4 regions of the Bradyrhizobium sp. SMVTL-02 genome follow, and region 2 is predicted to be linked to each of the others. Evidence: predicted binding sites of a transcription regulator. Region 2 holds the regulator's gene; each other region holds the start of a gene.
The links. Region 2 encodes LexA, which represses DNA repair genes until DNA is damaged. Its sites were predicted from a motif close to TGTTCNNNNTGTGTTCNG; they were not measured.
Positions count from the first base shown of each region.

Region 1: the regulator LexA is predicted to act here: its motif matches at 1,953-1,970, upstream of ACNJYB_RS12615 (putative DNA modification/repair radical SAM protein).
Region 3: the regulator LexA is predicted to act here: its motif matches at 1,690-1,707, upstream of uvrA (excinuclease ABC subunit UvrA).
Region 4: the regulator LexA is predicted to act here: its motif matches at 2,607-2,624, upstream of ACNJYB_RS34815 (ribonuclease T2 family protein).

Region 1 is NZ_CP182469.1:2,716,152-2,720,368, reverse strand. It holds gene ACNJYB_RS12625 (Y-family DNA polymerase) at 1-1,186, opposite strand, end outside; gene ACNJYB_RS12620 (ImuA family protein) at 1,083-1,889, opposite strand; gene ACNJYB_RS12615 (putative DNA modification/repair radical SAM protein) at 2,051-3,115, shown strand; gene ACNJYB_RS12610 (UdgX family uracil-DNA binding protein) at 3,115-4,217, shown strand, end outside.
Region 2 is NZ_CP182469.1:4,563,236-4,567,452, reverse strand. It holds gene ACNJYB_RS21585 (GAF domain-containing protein) at 1-28, opposite strand, end outside; gene ACNJYB_RS21580 (hypothetical protein) at 249-680, opposite strand; gene ACNJYB_RS21575 (hypothetical protein) at 876-1,076, opposite strand; gene lexA (transcriptional repressor LexA) at 1,246-1,947, opposite strand; gene ACNJYB_RS21565 (molybdopterin molybdotransferase MoeA) at 2,124-3,335, opposite strand; gene ACNJYB_RS21560 (hypothetical protein) at 3,565-3,759, opposite strand; gene ACNJYB_RS21555 (HAD family hydrolase) at 3,919-4,217, opposite strand, start outside.
Region 3 is NZ_CP182469.1:4,443,512-4,447,728, reverse strand. It holds gene uvrA (excinuclease ABC subunit UvrA) at 1-1,593, opposite strand, end outside; partial or broken gene ACNJYB_RS20980 (outer membrane protein) at 1,870-2,136, opposite strand; gene ACNJYB_RS20975 (IS110 family transposase) at 2,342-3,364, opposite strand; partial or broken gene ACNJYB_RS20970 (outer membrane protein) at 3,430-3,906, opposite strand; gene ACNJYB_RS20965 (outer membrane protein) at 4,141-4,217, opposite strand, start outside.
Region 4 is NZ_CP182469.1:7,260,200-7,264,416, reverse strand. It holds gene ACNJYB_RS34830 (outer membrane protein) at 1-267, shown strand, start outside; gene ACNJYB_RS34825 (cold-shock protein) at 370-585, opposite strand; gene ACNJYB_RS34820 (23S rRNA (adenine(2030)-N(6))-methyltransferase RlmJ) at 839-1,699, opposite strand; gene ACNJYB_RS34815 (ribonuclease T2 family protein) at 1,868-2,560, opposite strand; gene ACNJYB_RS34810 (hypothetical protein) at 2,680-3,141, opposite strand; gene ACNJYB_RS34805 (hypothetical protein) at 3,324-3,617, shown strand; gene ACNJYB_RS34800 (DUF3617 domain-containing protein) at 3,662-4,192, shown strand.

The DNA of each region.
Region 1 (4,217 bases), 1.8 Mb from region 2:
TATGGGTATCCTCAGGCAGGTGCACGACGACGCGCTTGCCTCCAATGCGCGCGGCGATGCGGTCGATCAAAGCGGCGAGCTCGTCATTGTCGTGGACATGGGCGTCGAGGTCGCGCTGCTCCTGCACCACGATCTCGGTGCGGCTCGCCGACAGCCGCACCATGTCGAAGCCGAAGCCGGGATCCAAGGGATCGGCGAGCGCATCGAGATGCTCCCGGAACAGGCGGTCGACCACCGCGCTGCGCGTCACAGGACGCCCGGTCTCGACCATGATCGCGCGCACCACGCCGTCGGTGCGGAAGAAGGCGGCCTCCAGCCGCCGCGCGCCCTTGCCCTGCTTCTCCATGGAGGCAATCAAAGTGTCGGCCAGCCGCGACAGCGTCATCGCAATCATCGTGTCGGTCGCGATCGGCTCGGCAAAGCGCTTCTCGACGATGTAGTCGGGCAGCGGCTTGCGCGGATTGATCGGCGCATCGCCCTGCCCCAGCGCGTGCGCAAGCAGGGTCGAGAACCGCGCACCGAACCGCGCCGTGATCTCGGGGGCGCTGCGCGAGGCGACATCGCCGATCGTCTTCAGGCCGGCACGGCGCAGGCCGGTGGTGATGGCCTCGCCCGCACCGAGCGTGGAGACCGGAAACCGGTCGATCGCCGCCGCCTCCTCGCCATCGGCCACGATGGTGCCAGATGCCTGCCGTGTCAGCGTACGCGCGCAAATCGAGGTACCGGCAATCGCCGCGCTGACGGCAAAACCCTGTCGACCGAGCGCCCGGACCAGCGTCTGCAACAGCGCAGCCTCGCCGCCGAACAGGTGCGCACAACCGGTGATATCCAGGAACAGGCCATGCGGCGGATCGAGCGCCACCAGCGGCGTGAAGCGGTCGCACCAGTCGGCGATGTCGCTGAGCGTCTTGGCATCGGCCACGACATCGGCGTCGAACACTCTCAGGTCCGGGCACATCGCTCGTGCATTCGCGAGCGGCTGGCCGATGTGCAGGCCCAAACGCGACGCCGCATCGTCCAGCGCATGGATCACCAGCGCGTTGTTGTCCTTGATGACGACAATGCTCGGCTCATGATCGGCCTCATGCAGTCCGGCGCTGCCAAGGAACCGCTGGATCCGGTCGATGGGCAGGCGCGGCAGCCACAGGCTGAGAATACGTCGACGGTTCACTGAACTGGCACTCATCACAATTCCATTCCATGATCCACCGGCCGCAGGGGCCATGACGATTGCGCAAGAGCGCGGCATCGAAGCGCGGCGCGCCCCAGGCGCTCCAAGGCACCGCAGGCATTGAAGCTGAGCCCGGCGGCGAATGCGCCGCGCGCAGCATCCATCGTGTCTCCGCAGTCGAAGGCAACGGCTGCGCCGCCATCCGCAGCAGGAGGCCGGTGACGCCAGAGCCTTGTGCGGCCAGCGTCAGCTTGCGGCTCGCCACGAGATCGAACTGCCTGATCTCGCCCCAGAGCTCTAGGACGACGGCACCGAGCGCATCGCAAGCGAGCGCATCGGCCGAAGTGCGCAGCGCGCTCTCGACATCGGCGGCGCGCACCATCACCACGCGGCGCGGGTCGAGGCCGAGCTCGGCAAGCCCGCTCATCGACAGCGCGCCTGTTTCGATTTCCGAAAAATCCTGCCGCACCCACAGCAGCGGCCGGCGCGCTGAGACACGCCCCGCAAGTCCCATGACAAAACCCGTCGCGGCCGCGCCCTGGCGCCCCTCGCAAAACACCTCGTGGATCGCCGCACGCGCGAGCCCGCCCTTCAGCGCGCGATCGATTTCGCCGTGGCCGAGCGCGACACGCTCGTGCTGATGCACGACTTCCGCCGTCTCGATGCGCTCGATCTGGCTGCGCAAGATCGCAAGCGCGCTTGTTCGTGCGCCGCTCATGCTCGCCGCTCCTCAGGAATTGGTGCCGTCGTCTTCAAAAGAAGAACCAACGGCTGGCTCATTTGTTCATGATATGTTCTAATATAAAGCTAACGGCGGCCGAAGAGTCAAATCGAATTGGCGCGCCAGGGATTCATGAGCTGAATCAAAGGGATTCCGGGATGGACGTACAACGCAAGCTTGAGATCGCCTGCAATTACGATTGCCTCTATTGCGTCAACCGCGCCTCCTCCAATGTGCCGCGCGCCCGCTTCACCATCGAGGAGTTGGTCAAGCTGACGCTCGACTTCTACCGGCGCAATTACATCGAGGGCCTGTTCCTCTCCTCCGGCATCATCCGCAGCCCTGATTACACCATGGAGCAGGTCGTGAGCGTCGCGCGCAAGCTGCGCGAGGAGCATCACTTCCGCGGCTATATCCACCTCAAGACCATTCCCGCCGACGACGCCCTGATCGCGGAAGCCGGCAAATATGCCGATCGTCTCTCGATCAACATCGAGATGCCGCAGGAAACGAGCCTTAAGCAATTCGCGCCCGAGAAGGACGTCCGTGCGATCCGCCGCACCATGGGCCGGCTGCGGCTGAAACTCGACGAAGCCGAGGAAAATCGCAGCGCGAAGACGAAAGCAAAACCGCAGCGCTTCGCGCCGGCAGGCCAAAGCACGCAGATGATCGTCGGCGCCGATCGCGCCTCCGATCACACCATTCTCCACACCAGCGCCAATCTCTACGGCTCATACAAACTGCGGCGCGTTTACTACTCCGCCTTCAGCCCGATCCCCGACGCGAGCCGTGCCTTGCCTCTGGTCCAGCCACCGCTGCTGCGCGAACACCGGCTCTACCAGGCCGACTGGCTGATGCGGTTCTACGGTTTTGAGGTCGGCGAGATCGTCGACGACAGCGCGATGCTGCCGCTCGACATCGATCCCAAGCTCGCCTGGGCGCTGCGCCACCGCGACCGCTTCCCGCTCGACGTCAACCGCGCCAGCCGCGAGGAGTTGCTGCGCGTGCCCGGCTTCGGCACCAAGGCGGTCGAACGCATCATCGCAACGCGGCGCACCACCACGATTCGCCTCGCCGATCTCGCGCGGCTGCACGTGCCCCGCAACAAGGCGCTGCCGTTCATCGTCCTCAGCGATCACCGTCCCTCACCGCATCGGCTCGACGCTGCCGGGCTGATCGAACGGTTCAAGCCGAAAGCAACGCAACTGGGATTTGGCTTCTGATGCAATACATCACTTTCGACACCGAAACGGATTTCGACGGCTGGCGCAAAGCCGCGCGTAGCCTCGTGCTTCACCAGGTGCAGCCCAGCGATGTCACCTGGACGGTGAAAGGCGGCGAAGCGGAGTTGTTTGCACCGCCGGGGCCGTCTCCGATCCTCGAGGTGAACGAGGGCAGCTTCAACGTATCGGCAAAATTCGTCGAGCTCGCCAAGGCAGCGATCCTGCACCGCGATCCCCAACGCTTTGCCATCCTCTATCGCCTGCTGTTCCGGCTGAAGGACAACCACGACCTCATCGAGGTCGCGACCGATCGTGACCTCGCCCAGGTCACGGCGATGGCAAGAGCCGTCCATCGCGACGAGCACAAGATGCATGCCTTCGTGCGCTTCCGCGAGATCGGCCGGGAACGCGCGGCGCATTACGTCGCCTGGTTCGAGCCGGAACATCACATCGTCGAGCTCGCAGCCCCGTTCTTCGCCAAGCGCTTTGCCGACATGCCCTGGTCGATCCTGACACCGGATCTGTGCGCGCATTGGGACGGCCATGCGCTCTCGTTCACGTCAGGCGTCAGCAAGAGCGAGGCACCCGGCGAAGACCGGCTGGAGGAAACCTGGCGGCGCTATTACGCCAGCATCTTCAATCCGGCCCGGCTCAAGGTGAAGGCGATGCAGGCCGAGATGCCGAAGAAATACTGGAGGAACCTGCCCGAGGCTTCGATCATTAAGCCTTTGATCGAGGACGCCGAGCGCATGACCGGCGCCATGCTCGCCAATGCCGCAACCGACCCGCACAAGCCTCAGAAGCGGCCGGAGGCTCCGATGAAACGCAAGACCTCAGCCGACGATCTCGAAGCTCTCCGCGAGGAAGCCGCCCATTGCCACGCCTGCCATCTCTACAAGGACGCGACCCAGACCGTGTTCGGCGAAGGCCCGAGAAACGCCAACATCATGCTGGTGGGCGAGCAGCCCGGCGACAAGGAAGACCTCGCCGGCCATCCCTTCGTCGGTCCGGCCGGCCAGATGCTCGACCGCGCGCTGGAGGAGGCCGGAGTCGACCGCAAGAAGGTCTATGTCACCAACGCCGTGAAGCACTTCAAATTCGT
Region 2 (4,217 bases):
GTTCAACGACGCGAATGAAGGTCTTCATCGAACGTCCGCCTCGAGCCTTTTTGGCAGCATCGGCCATTTGCTTGCGGACCGGACGTTCAAAATTCAGGCAAGGCAGCGCAAACTTCGTGCGACGAAGAGCTGCGGCAGGTGCTCCGGCGAAGGTATTTGCGAAGATACAAACCACACCATCTCGCCGGCCACGGCCGGCGATGGCGATTTCAATCATGGCCCCGACCTGCGAGCCCGAGGCAGCTAGGTCAGCCGATCGGCAGGCGCGTGACCGTCGGCCTGTCTGCGCTGGTCTGCGGCTTGTGCTCGCGCTCGCCGAGTGGCTGGGTCACCGGCAATTGCAGTACGGTTGCGCGCTGGCCTTCGACGAGCTGAGTCACCAGCACGTATTTCCCGTCGGGGAATTCGATCGCATCGTGATGGCGATCCGGAATGTGCGGATCGATCTTGCCGAACTTGCCGACGCGCGAGTTGATGGTACGCGTCCAGATCCAGCGATTGTCGTAACGGACGTTGTCGGCGAAGGCGAGCTCCGTTCCCGGCAGCAGGCATACCGCAACCGACATGTCGGCTTCGGAGGCGAAGCCGCGCGTCGAGGTGCCGCGGAAGGTTGTCGTGACGATCGTCTCGCCGACTTCGGCAGGACGCGTCGCGACGGCGTGCAGGCTGTAGTCACACATCGGGGTGCTCCTCATTCGTAAGATAGCGACCCGCGCCTCCTGTCGAGGCGCAGGCCTCTATCAGAGTGGAAGCATACAACGGTCTGCTGGGTTGTGGGCAAATCTGCGGCTTGGGTCCGCAGGATGCCATCACAATATCTTTTTCAGATGCATGAGGAACAAAGCCCGCTCCCGTGCATTGGGCGTGCTTCTTCGTCAACGGCCAGCAGGGGCCGACCAGCCCGAATACGGCCAAGCGGGTTGCGACGGCAGTGCAACGGCGTCGCGTGCGTTGCGGAATTGCTCGCGCGTCGCCGGCGTCGTCTTGCGGACATGATGCGATCGTGCGGCGGCGGCCGGTGACACTGACGTTGCGATCAGCGCCATCGTGACAGTGCTCAAGACGATCTTGCGCATGGTTGTCTCCCCGGTTTTCGACAGGCCCATAAAGCGATTGTGTGCTTTGCGCGGCGTGCGGAGGATCTAACGCGGGGCAGGTGGCCGGATAATCTGAGCAGAACCTGAAAGACTATCCAGCCGGAGCGGACAAGCGCTCAAGCGCGTGTCGAACGATCGCGAGGTCAAATCAGTACTTCCGGTACAAGCCGATCAGCTTGCCCTGAATCTTCACCCGGTTGGGCGGCAGGATGCGGACCTCATAGGCGGCGTTGGCTGGCTCGAGCGCGATCGAGGCGCCACGGCGGCGGAAGCGCTTCAGCGTGGCTTCCTCGTCGTCGATCAGCGCCACCACGATGTCGCCGGTGTCGGCGCTCTCGTTGCGCTGGATCAGCGCCATGTCGCCGTCGAGGATACCGGCTTCCACCATCGAATCGCCCCGCACCTCGAGCGCATAATGCTCGCCGGAGCCGAGCATGTCAGGCGGTACGCTGATGGTGTGGCTGCGGGTCTGCAGCGCCTCGATCGGCGTACCAGCCGCGATGCGGCCCATGACGGGCACGGCGACAGGACGCTCACCTTCGTCCGCGGGCGGGCTGGAGGTCGTGCGCACCTTGCCGAGATTGCCCTCGATGACGCTCGGCGTGAAGCCGCGGCGGTTGCCGGCGGCCGCTTGGAGCTCGGGCAGCTTGATGACCTCGATCGCGCGGGCGCGGTTGGGCAGGCGGCGGATGAAGCCGCGCTCCTCGAGCGCGGTGATCAGGCGATGGATGCCCGATTTCGAGCGCAGGTCGAGCGCGTCCTTCATCTCGTCGAAGGAAGGTGGCACGCCGCTTTCCTTCAATCGCTCGCTGATGAACCGCAGGAGCTCGTATTGTTTGCGCGTTAACATCTCGACCAAAATCCCCCGGTTGATGTCGTTCGATTCCGAGACGCTCAGTTCAGCGATAAGCCGCTGCATGCTCGAAACAAATCATGAACGGACACTATATGTTCGATACATGTTCCGCAACTGCTTAATTTACTGTGAACGCGACAAAGTTCGCGGACCGCGTGAGATGACAGCGCTCAGGCGGGCAGCAGCAGCACCTCGCAGACCGAGCCGGCTTCGGCCTTGGGCGCGAACGGCGCGCGTACGAGAAGTGCCTGTGCCGCAGCGAGATTTGCAAGCAGTGAAGAATCCTGGTGATCGACGGGAAGGGCGATCAGCGTGCCGTCGTCGCGCCGCTCCAGGCGCGCGCGGAGATAATCCTCGCGCTGGTCGTTGGCATTGAGGTCGCGGCCGAGCACGGCGCGCTCGCGGCGATGGTGAATCATGGTGCGGCCCGACAGCGCGCGAATCAACGGCACCATGAACAGGAAAGCGCAGACGTAGGATGACACGGGATTGCCGGGCAGGCCGATGACGCGCATCGCCCCTAACCGGCCGTGCATCATCGGCTTGCCCGGCCGCATCGCGATCTTCCAGAACGACATCGCGATCCCCTCGGCCTTGAGAGCCTGCTGGACCAGATCATGGTCGCCGACCGAGGCGCCCCCGGTCGTGATCAGGATGTCGGCGCCGCTCTGGCGTGCCTCGCGGATCCCGGCGGTGGTGGCCTCCAGCGTATCGGCGGCCACACCGAGGTCGATGGTATCGGCGCCCTCCTGGCGGGCGAGCGCGTGCAGGGCATAACCGTTGGAGTAGACGATCTGGCCGGGCCCGGGCGCTACGCCCGGTATCACCAGTTCGTCTCCGGTGGCGAGGATGGCGACCTTCGGACGGCGCTGGACGGGCAAATGCGGGTGATTCATCCCGGCGGCGAGTGCGAGATCGCGCTCGGTGAGCCGGGTTCCCTTGCGCAACAGCACGTCGCCCTCGGCAAAGTCGATCCCGGCGCGCCGGATGTGCCGTCCGGGAATTGCTGCTTCCTTGATCGTGATGCGCTTGCCGTCCGCGACGGTATCCTCCTGGATCACGACCGCGTCCGCTCCGGCCGGAACGACGCCGCCTGTGAAAATGCGGACCGCTTCGCCGGCGCCAACCAAGCCTGCAAACGGCCGCCCGGCCGCGACCTCGCCTATCACCGTCAGCTCAGAATCGATCGTCGCCGCGTCGGCCGCTCGCACGGCATAGCCGTCCATGGCCGACATCGCCTCCGGCGGCTGCGTGCGCCGCGCCGCGACGTCGCGGGCGAGCACGCGGTGGTAGGCCTGATCGAGCGAGATCGTCTCCTCAAGCAACGGCTCCGCGCCGGCAAGCACCGCGGCAAGCGCGTCAGAAACCGGCATCAAGGCCACGGCTGAAAACTCCTGCTGGGCACGTTCGGCAAATCGGCGGCCAGAGTTCTAGCCGAGTGCGGGCCCAGAGGCAAAACACTGGAGACGCAAGAGGATTCAACCTGCGCCATCCGCTCTGTCGTGAGGATAGACGTCAAATTCGCCGCGGCATGATCCGGAAGGCGAGACAGACCGGCACGAGGACGGCCATGGCAAGCACAAGAAGAACGAGCGCCACGGCCAGCATCGGTCAACTCACTGCCGGCGCGTCCGGACTGACGTCCGGCGCTTTGGGACCCTGATCCTTGTCGGCCAGCGGATCGGCCCGAGATTTCAGGTCGGCAGCCTTGCTGATCAGCTTGGCGGAGAGGTCGGAGTCCGAGGTGGTTCTTGCGAACTCGAGCAGGAGAGAGGCTTGCTTGGTGAGGTAGGATTTGCCCAGCACGTCGATCAGTCCAATTCCAATGTAGAAGTCCCAACGGACTCAAGAGTCCGAAGGGGCGCATTCCGTTCCCGGAACTTTGTACAAAAATGCACAAAGTGATTTGGTTCCGCATTTTTAGCAAAAAGTTCCGCGGAACGCCTTGCCGGAAGGCTGATCCGCTCAAATCCCCAGCTGCCTCAGCGCGTCGCCGACGTCACGGGGCGAGGTCACGTGCACTGTGGTCAATCCACGCGCCCGCGCCCCCCGGATGTTTTCTGCGAGATCATCGAAGAAGACGATGCGGTGCGCCGGTACGCCCATTGCCGCCACGACATGGTCGAAAGCCTCCGCGTCCGGTTTGCGCAGGCCGATGCTGGACGACAGGTAGAGCTCGCGGAAATGGCCGAGCAGGCCGGCATATTCCTTCGAGAAATGGTCGACATGCGGCCGGTTGGTGTTGGAGAAGGCGTAGAGCGGCA
Region 3 (4,217 bases), 120 kb from region 2:
GCGCTGGCTCTCGCCGCCGGACAGCGTGCCGGAGGAGCGGGAGAGGGTGAGATAGTTGAGGCCGACGTCGAGCAGGAAGGTCAGGCGCTCGCGGATTTCTTTCAGGATGCGGCCGGCGATCTCGTTCTGCTGCTTGTTCAGCGCCTCCGGCACGGTCTCGAACCACTCGCCGGCCTTCTTGACCGACAGCTCCGAGATCTCGCCGATATGCTTAGCCCCGACCTTGACGCAGAGCGCCTCGGGCTTGAGCCGAAAACCCTTGCAGCCCTCGCAGGGCACGTCGTGGAAATACTTCGCCAGTTCCTCGCGGGCCCATTCGCTTTCGGTTTCGCGATAGCGGCGGTTGATGTTGGTGATGACGCCCTCGAACGGCTTCTTGGTGTCGTAGGAGCGCACGCCGTCCTGGTAGGAGAACTTGATCTCGTCCTCCCCGGAGCCGTAGAGGATCGCGTCCTTGGTCTTCTTGGCGAGGTCCTTCCACTTGGTGTCGAGCGCGAACTTGTAGTGCTTGCCGAGCGCGGTCAGCGTCTGCTCGTAATAGGGCGAGGAGGACTTGGCCCAGGGCGCGATCGCGCCCTTGCGCAGGGACAGCTCCTTGTCGGGGATGACGAGGTCCTCGTCGACGTGCTGCTCGACGCCGAGTCCGCCGCAGGCGGGGCAGGCGCCGTAGGGGTTGTTGAACGAGAACAGCCGCGGCTCGATCTCCGGGATGGTGAAGCCGGAGACGGGGCAGGCGAACTTTTCCGAGAACAGGATGCGCTCGGGCCCGCTCTTGTCGTGGATCTTTGCGGTCTTCTTTTTCTCCTCCGTCGCTGCGGCCGCCGGCGCGTCGGCGAACTCGATGACGGCGAGGCCGTCGGCGAGCTTCAGCGCGGTCTCAAAACTCTCGGCGAGGCGCTGGCCGATGTCGGGACGCACCACGATGCGGTCGACCACGACGTCGATGTCGTGCGGGAATTTCTTGTCGAGCGTCGGGGCTTCCGCCAGCTCGTGGAAGGTGCCGTCAATCTTGACGCGCTGGAAGCCCTTCTTGAGCCATTCGGCGAGCTCTTTCCGGTACTCGCCCTTGCGCCCGCGGACGACGGGGGCGAGCAGATAGAGGCGCGTGCCCTCGGGCAGCGCCAGCACGCGATCGACCATCTGCGAGACGGTCTGGCTCTCGATCGGCAGGCCGGTGGCCGGCGAATAGGGAACGCCGACGCGCGCCCACAGGAGGCGCATGTAGTCGTAGATCTCGGTGACGGTGCCGACGGTCGAGCGCGGGTTCTTCGAGGTCGTCTTCTGCTCGATCGAGATCGCCGGCGACAGGCCATCGATCTGGTCGACGTCGGGCTTCTGCATCATCTCCAGGAACTGGCGTGCATAGGCCGACAGCGATTCGACGTAGCGGCGCTGGCCCTCGGCATAGATGGTGTCGAAGGCGAGCGAGGACTTGCCGGAGCCGGAGAGGCCGGTGAACACCACGAGCTTGTCACGGGGGATCTCGACGTCGATGTTCTTGAGGTTGTGCTCGCGCGCGCCGCGGATCGTAATTGCGCGCAGGCTCGAGCCCGCGTTCTGTTGTTGGCGCTTCGCCTTGATCACTTCATCCATCCGAGTTGCCCTCAAGGAAGCCCAAAGGTGCGCGATCGCGCCAATAAAAAAGGCGCGCTGCGCCCGGAACCGGGATCGGCGCCGATGGGTATGGCAGCGAACGTAGGAAGAACGGAGGCGGATTTCCAGAGGGAGTTGCGAATCGTCAACGGAATGTTGGCGTGCTGGCGGCATCTGGCAGCAGCAGGGCGTGCGGAACTGCGCTGGGGCGTGCCGCCAAACAAAAAGGCCGGCGCGGGCCGGCCTTTCGAAACGCAAGAGCGTCGGAGACGAAGCTTAGTACTTCGCGACGATCGGGCCGCCGAAGGTGTAATTCAAGCGTACCGTGGCCATGTCCACGTCCTGCTTGATGCTGTCGCTGCGGGTGTTCACGCCGAGGAAGGTGAAGGTATCGGTGTGCTTGCCCATGAACAGGTGGTTGTATTCGACTCCGACCGACCAGTTCGGAGCGAAGCCGAACTCGATGCCGGTGCCGACGGTGCCGCCCCAACGGGTTTCGTTGGCGGTGTCGAACGTGACGCCGGCCAGAGTGCCGCTGAACTTGTTGTCGTCTAATCGCTGTCAACTGCCCTGGGTACCGGACCTTGTCGTCTTCGAGGTCGGAAGAATGTGCCGCCTCATCATGGCCCTCGCCAGTGGATCTCCCCATGTGATTCCCGCGGTCTGAAGCCGCCCAAGAAGTTACGGGATAATCCAGCCAGCGTCCTTCCAGGACGATCTACAGAGATATTGGCTTAGCTAGCTAGGCTCAGGTAGCCGGCGCAGCTGCGAACTCCGTGCCATCCAGCCAGATACGATGCAGGATGATGGAGAGTTTGCGCGCCACGGCGACCTTCGCCTTTCGCGACCCGATCCGAGCCATCAATTGCTGCCCCCAACGGCGGAGTGCACTATCTTTGCGCACGCGCGTCATGAGCGCGTTGGCCGCCTCGAACAGAAGGCTTCGGGCCATGCGGTCGCCTGACTTGGATATCCGGCCAGAGATATCGACCTCGCCGGATTGATAGCGCCGAGGTGTCAGGCCGAGAAACGCTCCGACATCGGTGGATCGGGAGAAGCGGTTAGGATCGTCGATGGCCGTCGTGAACGTCAATGCAGTAATCGCGCCTACACCGGGGATCGTTATCATGCGCTGGCAGGCCTCATGGGAGCGCGCGAGACGTAGAAGTTGCGAATCGAGCCTCTGCCTGCGCTCTCCCGCAACACGCCAAGCCTCAAGCAGCGCGTCAATGGCGCTTCGGATCAAGGGGTCCGCCGGACATCGCGTGAGCACTGCGCGCTCGAACGTTCCGCCCTTACCGGCTGCGAGCACCACGCCGAAGGTCTTCAGTAGACCACGAATTTGATTGTAAAGCGTCGTACGAATCGCAACGAGTTCGCTTCTGGCTGAGAGCAGGGCTCGGATACGACAGCTCTGCAGGCTCTTGATGGCGACGGGCCGGTACCAACCGGAGCGCACCACTTGCGCGATCCCAAATGCATCGTTCACGTCCGTCTTGTTAACTTGTAGCGAGAGCGCCGCCGCGACATGGCGCGCGTGGATGCAGTCGATTGGAACGTCGACAGCGCGCAGCCCATGCCAAAGCCAGATCGCCAGCGGCCCGGTTTCCATGCCGACCCGAACTGCGTCTGGAGCGTGCTCGCGCAGCGCCATTGCGATGCACTCCGGTTCCGAGGAGCATTTGCCCCGCCAAGTGCGCCGACCGTCACCGTCGATGACACAAATCTCCGTTTCCTTTTGCGATACGTCCAAACCAACATAAAGCGTCATCACATGCTCCTCTTTTGCACTGAGGAGAACATTCTGCCTCAGTCTCGCGCGTGCGATTAGGCCATGTGGGTGACGGCCGCGCCGCCCTTCACGTACCAGAGCACGTTGTTCCAGGCGTAGCCCACCTGACCGGTGAAGAGGCCAATAGCATCGATCTTGGTGTTGTTCACCAGCGGGAACAAGGCGGCGGGCGAACTGGTGTTCGAGCCCTTCAGGTCTGCCCAATCGCCCTGTGCCTCGAGGCCGAACACCCAGCTGGCGGACTGCCAGCGATAGCCGATCTGGCCGCCGACGATTGCGCCGGTCGCACCGTGGCAACCTTCAGCTGTGACCGGGACGGCCACGCCGACAACAGCGGTCGTATCCCAGCAATTGTGGCTGGAGCCGCCACCGGCGTTGGCGCCGATGTAAAACCCGGTCCAGTTGTAGACCGAAGCCACAGCCACCGGAGCCTTGGTGTACGGGCGGGCCGCGAGATCAGCCGCCGACGCGGGGGCAGCCAGAGCGAACAAACAGGCCGAAGCCAACAAAACCTTCTTCATTTTCAACTTAAATCCCAGTCCCAGTTTCTCTTCTTGCCTTCCGTGAACGGAAGGGCATCGGACGCTGTGGTCCTACTGGCGTGGTGCTTACACGAACGAAGCCGCAAGTTGTGTACCCAAAAAGCCACAACAGGGGCAAAACGTCATAATCGCTGACGGATCGTCCTGTTCGCTCGCAGACAGCAAAAAGGCCGGCGCGAGGCCGGCCTTTCGTCAGACGAGACTTGCTGGCGATCAGTACCTGGCGATCGCCGGGCCGCCCCAACGGTAGTTCAAGCGGACGAGGGCGAGATCGACGTCCTGACGGACGC
Region 4 (4,217 bases), 2.7 Mb from region 2:
GGCTATGCCTTGAGCAACGTGCTGTTCTACGGCACCGCGGGCCTTGCCTTCGGCGAGCTGCGCGCGCAGACCTTCGGCTGGACGGAGTCGCACACCACCGCCGGCTGGACCATCGGTGCCGGCGCGGAAGTCGGCCTCACGCCGAACTGGAGTGCCAAGCTCGAATATCTCTACATCGATCTGTCGACGAGCCAGTTCGCAATCACCGGCGTGTCGAACGGCTACAGCGCCAGCGTCGTGCGCGCAGGCGTGAACTATCGCTTCTGATAGCTGAACAAGAAAATACCGGACCATAGCCTCCCGGCCGTTCGCGGCCGGGATTTTTTTGCGTCAGGTGCTTTCGCGTCAGGCGTTTCGCGGGCAAGCCCGCTAGGAGAGGATCACCAGGTTGACTGCCTTGGGTCCCTTCCCCTTCTTGTCCGGTTCGACTTCGAAAGTAATGCGCTGTCCTTCGGCAAGATCTTTCAGTCCCGCACGCTCTACAGCCGTAATATGTACGAAGACATCGCGACCGCCGTCATCAGGCTTGATGAAGCCGTAGCCGCGCTCTCCGTTGAAGAACTTAACTGTTCCCGTCATGGCCATCGGGAAACTCCCCCTCATTGCTCCTCCGTCGCGACGCAGACGCGCGTCACGACATGACCGGGCGTTACGAAGCCCGGGAGAGCTGGCCGTCCTTGGTCGGACCTCGTCGGCCCGGCAGGATCTTTCTTAGGCCTTCACTCCGCCGCAACCATTCGCGGAAGCGGAACGTAAAGCCAGTCACGGAAACAGCATAATACGGTTCTTTGCGGATTGACTACCGCTACTGCATATTTTTCCCAAGAATGGCGGAGTGTTACGGCCTTGGCACCTCTAATCGGAATCTGGCAGCTCCGCCCTGGCCGAGCGGCATTTCCAGCTCGGGCAGGATGGTCTTGAGCTCGCCTTGCAGCGTGTAGGGCGGATTGACGATCAAAAGCCCGGTCGAGGTGAGGGGCCCGCCATCGGCTTGCGGTGCGGCGCTGAATTCGAGGCGCAGGCATTTGCCCGGTGGTTTTGCTGCGGCTGCGAGCCGCGCCACTGATTGCGCCAGCGTGTCGGTGGCGCGGCGGTTCTTGGCCGGATACCAGATTACATAGATACCGGTCGGCCATTTCGCGAAGGCTGCCGAGAAGGCTTCGCCCAGCCGCTCGAACTCGTCCTTGGCCTCGAACGGCGGATCGATCAGCACGAGACCGCGCCGTTCTTTCGGCGGCACGAAGGCCGGCAGCGCCACCCAGCCGTCGAGATCCACCACGCGAGCCTGCTCGTCGCGGCGCAGCACGTCGATCAGCGCCTTGCGCGCCTTCGGCTCGAGCTCGCAAGCGACGAGGCGGTCCTGCGGCCGCAACAGACCGCGCGCGATCAGCGGCGAGCCTGGATAGGCCTTGAGCTCGCCCCTCGGATTGAAGGCGCGGACGATGTCGAGATAGGGTTTGGTCAGCGCGACGGTCTCGTTCGACAGGCGTGCCTGCATCAGTCGCGCGATGCCGGTCAGCCACTCGCCGCCGCGCCGCGCCTCGTCGCTTTCGAGATCGTAGAGGCCGGCCCCGGCGTGGGTGTCGATGACGCGGAACGCCCCCGGCTTGTCCTGCAGATAGGTGATGATGCGCGCCAGCACGATGTGCTTGATGACATCGGCGAAGTTGCCGGCGTGGAAGGCGTGGCGGTAATTCATGGCGGAGAGTTACGACATCCCGCGATGAAAGTAACTCCCGTCATTCCGGGGCGGTGCGCAGCACCGAACCCGGAATCCCTCTGCAGCAGCGTTTGTGGCGAGATGGATTCTCAGATGCGCAATTGCGCATCATAGTTCGCGCTTCCGCGCGCCCCCGAATGACGAACTCTAGCCACCCCTGATCGGCGGCATCGTCACCTGGTCGCGGCGGCAGGCGCGGCGTTCGATCTCCTCGCAGGCGCGGAATTGCAGGTCCTTGCTGAGGCAGATGCGGACTTCGGACAATCGCGTGCGGTTGCAGGTGACCGAGATGGCGGCACTGCTGAGGCCCGGATTGGCTTTGATGAAGGCCTCTTCGACGTCCCCGGGGGCCACGGTCTTGGCCTGCGAGAGATCGAGATATTCGGCCGGGATCTTGATCGCGGCGCGCGCTTTGCGGATCGTCTCGAAATAGCTGCGGTCGGCCAGACCCGAGCAGGTGCCGTGCTTGTCCCACTCGTTGAAGATCAGGCCCGGCGCCGGCATCAGGTCGAGCATCGAGGAGACGATGCTGCGGTTCAGCCGCGGGGCCGGGCGCTGGCAATATTCCGGAAAGCCGTTTTCATATTGCGGCCACAGCCCGTGCACCACGAACGCGTAGGGCCGGCCGCTGCATTGCATCTGGGAGCGGCCGCCACGCTCGGCCGCTTCCTCGCAGAACGAGGGCGACCATGACAGCGACAGCACATAGAAATCGAATTCGCCCGGCGCGTTCTGCCGCTTGTCCTGGGCTTTCGCGCCGCCGGCGAGCGAGGCCAGCCCGGCGGCGAGCGCGAGTGAGATCACAAGACGGGAAAACGAACGCAATCTGGCATGAAACATGGCGACGCCCCTCAACTAGACTGTGCAAGCGAGCCTAGCAGGCGATGAGAACATTTCAAGAACAAATTTCGAGCGCCGACCGTTCGACCGCTTGATCGGGCCGAATCAGGCTTTTCGAATCAGGGCCTCGCGGCGCGGCAGGCCGGGTTGTAGGCCCAGTTGCGGTCGAGCCCGACCACGCACCATTCGACGCCATTGCCGTAGCCCGCAAAGCCGCCATCCTCGATGATCGAGAAATGCACCTTGCGCACCTTGCCGTCAGTGAGCATGGCCTCGCCGGTGCAATAGCGGCGCGGGATGTTATCGGACTGCCAGGGCCGGAACGCGATCTCGCGAACGGCCGCGAAGCCCGTGATCTTCAAGGAGGAATTCCAGAACGAGCTTTCCTTTTCCCAGAACTGCGTGGCGATCGTCGGCAGCGCCTTGTCGCAATCGGTGACGGCGCCGTCATAGCGCGGCCCGCTCAGCCAGAAGTTCAGCTCCAGCGGATTGGCGGCCCGGGCCTCGCTGAGCGACAGCGCCCCGAACATGAGGCCGAGCACGGCGGCGAAGCGGAGCGATTTGAAGGAGGGGGTGCGCATGGGCAATCCGGACTGCTGGGTCTTGCGAAGCTCGAACGGTGCCGCGAAGGCCGGAAGAGGTCAAGTGCAGCGCGGCAACACTTCGCCAGGAGTTGACCAGAACGGCGCGGCCGGCCGGCCTCGGTTCTTTTCACTTCGGTCCCGGCACCGTAAACTGGCGCGAACCAATTGGAGTGACGGGAATGCGAATCATTACGGCCGCGGGCCTTCTTGCCCTGGGTATGATGGCGAGCCAGCCGGCGCGCGCCGATATCCTTCCGGTGCCTCCGTTCAAGGGCAACGACACCGGCGGTATCATCGCCTATTCGATGGCAAGCCAGGTCGATGCGCGGCAGGTCGCGGTCGATCATTGCGCGCGCTACGGCAAGGTCGTCAAATTCCTCGGCGTGCAGGCCTACGAGGGCGGTTACATCTCGTTCTCCTGCCGCTGGGTGCCCTATGGCGCCGCCGACCAGCCGATCCGCACGCTCTACTGAGGCGTCGTCGTAACGTCGCAATCTGTCAGCCGGGAGCTTCCCACATGGCGCGCAAACTCGCTTTGCTCGGCTCGGCCCTTTGCCTTGTGGTGTCGGCTGGCAGTGCATCTGCCGACGATCTGCCCCAGCGCAAGGCCGGCCTCTGGGAAATGAAGCTGGTCACGAGCGGCTCGCCCGTGCCCGAGATGACCATGCAGCACTGCACCGACGAGACCGTCGACAAGGAGATGAGCAACAACGTCTCGCCGATGGCCAAGCAGGTCTGCGCCAAGCAGGAGATCAAGAAGACCGCGAGCGGCTATGTCAGCGATTCCGAGTGCAGCGTCGCCGGCGTCAGCACGATCTCGCATGCCGAGATCACGGGCGACTTCAATTCGGCCTACACGGTGAAGACCTCCTCGCATGCGCAAGGCGGCGTCGCCGGCGCTGCGGGGCGCGATACCACCATGACGCTGCAAGCGAAGTGGTTAGGAGCCTGCAAGCCGGACCAGAAGCCCGGCGACATCGTCATGCCAGGCGGCTTCAAGATGAACGTGCGCGACATGGACAAGCTGAAGGCGCTGCTGCCGAAGTAGGTGAGATGGTCGTGAGACCGTAGCC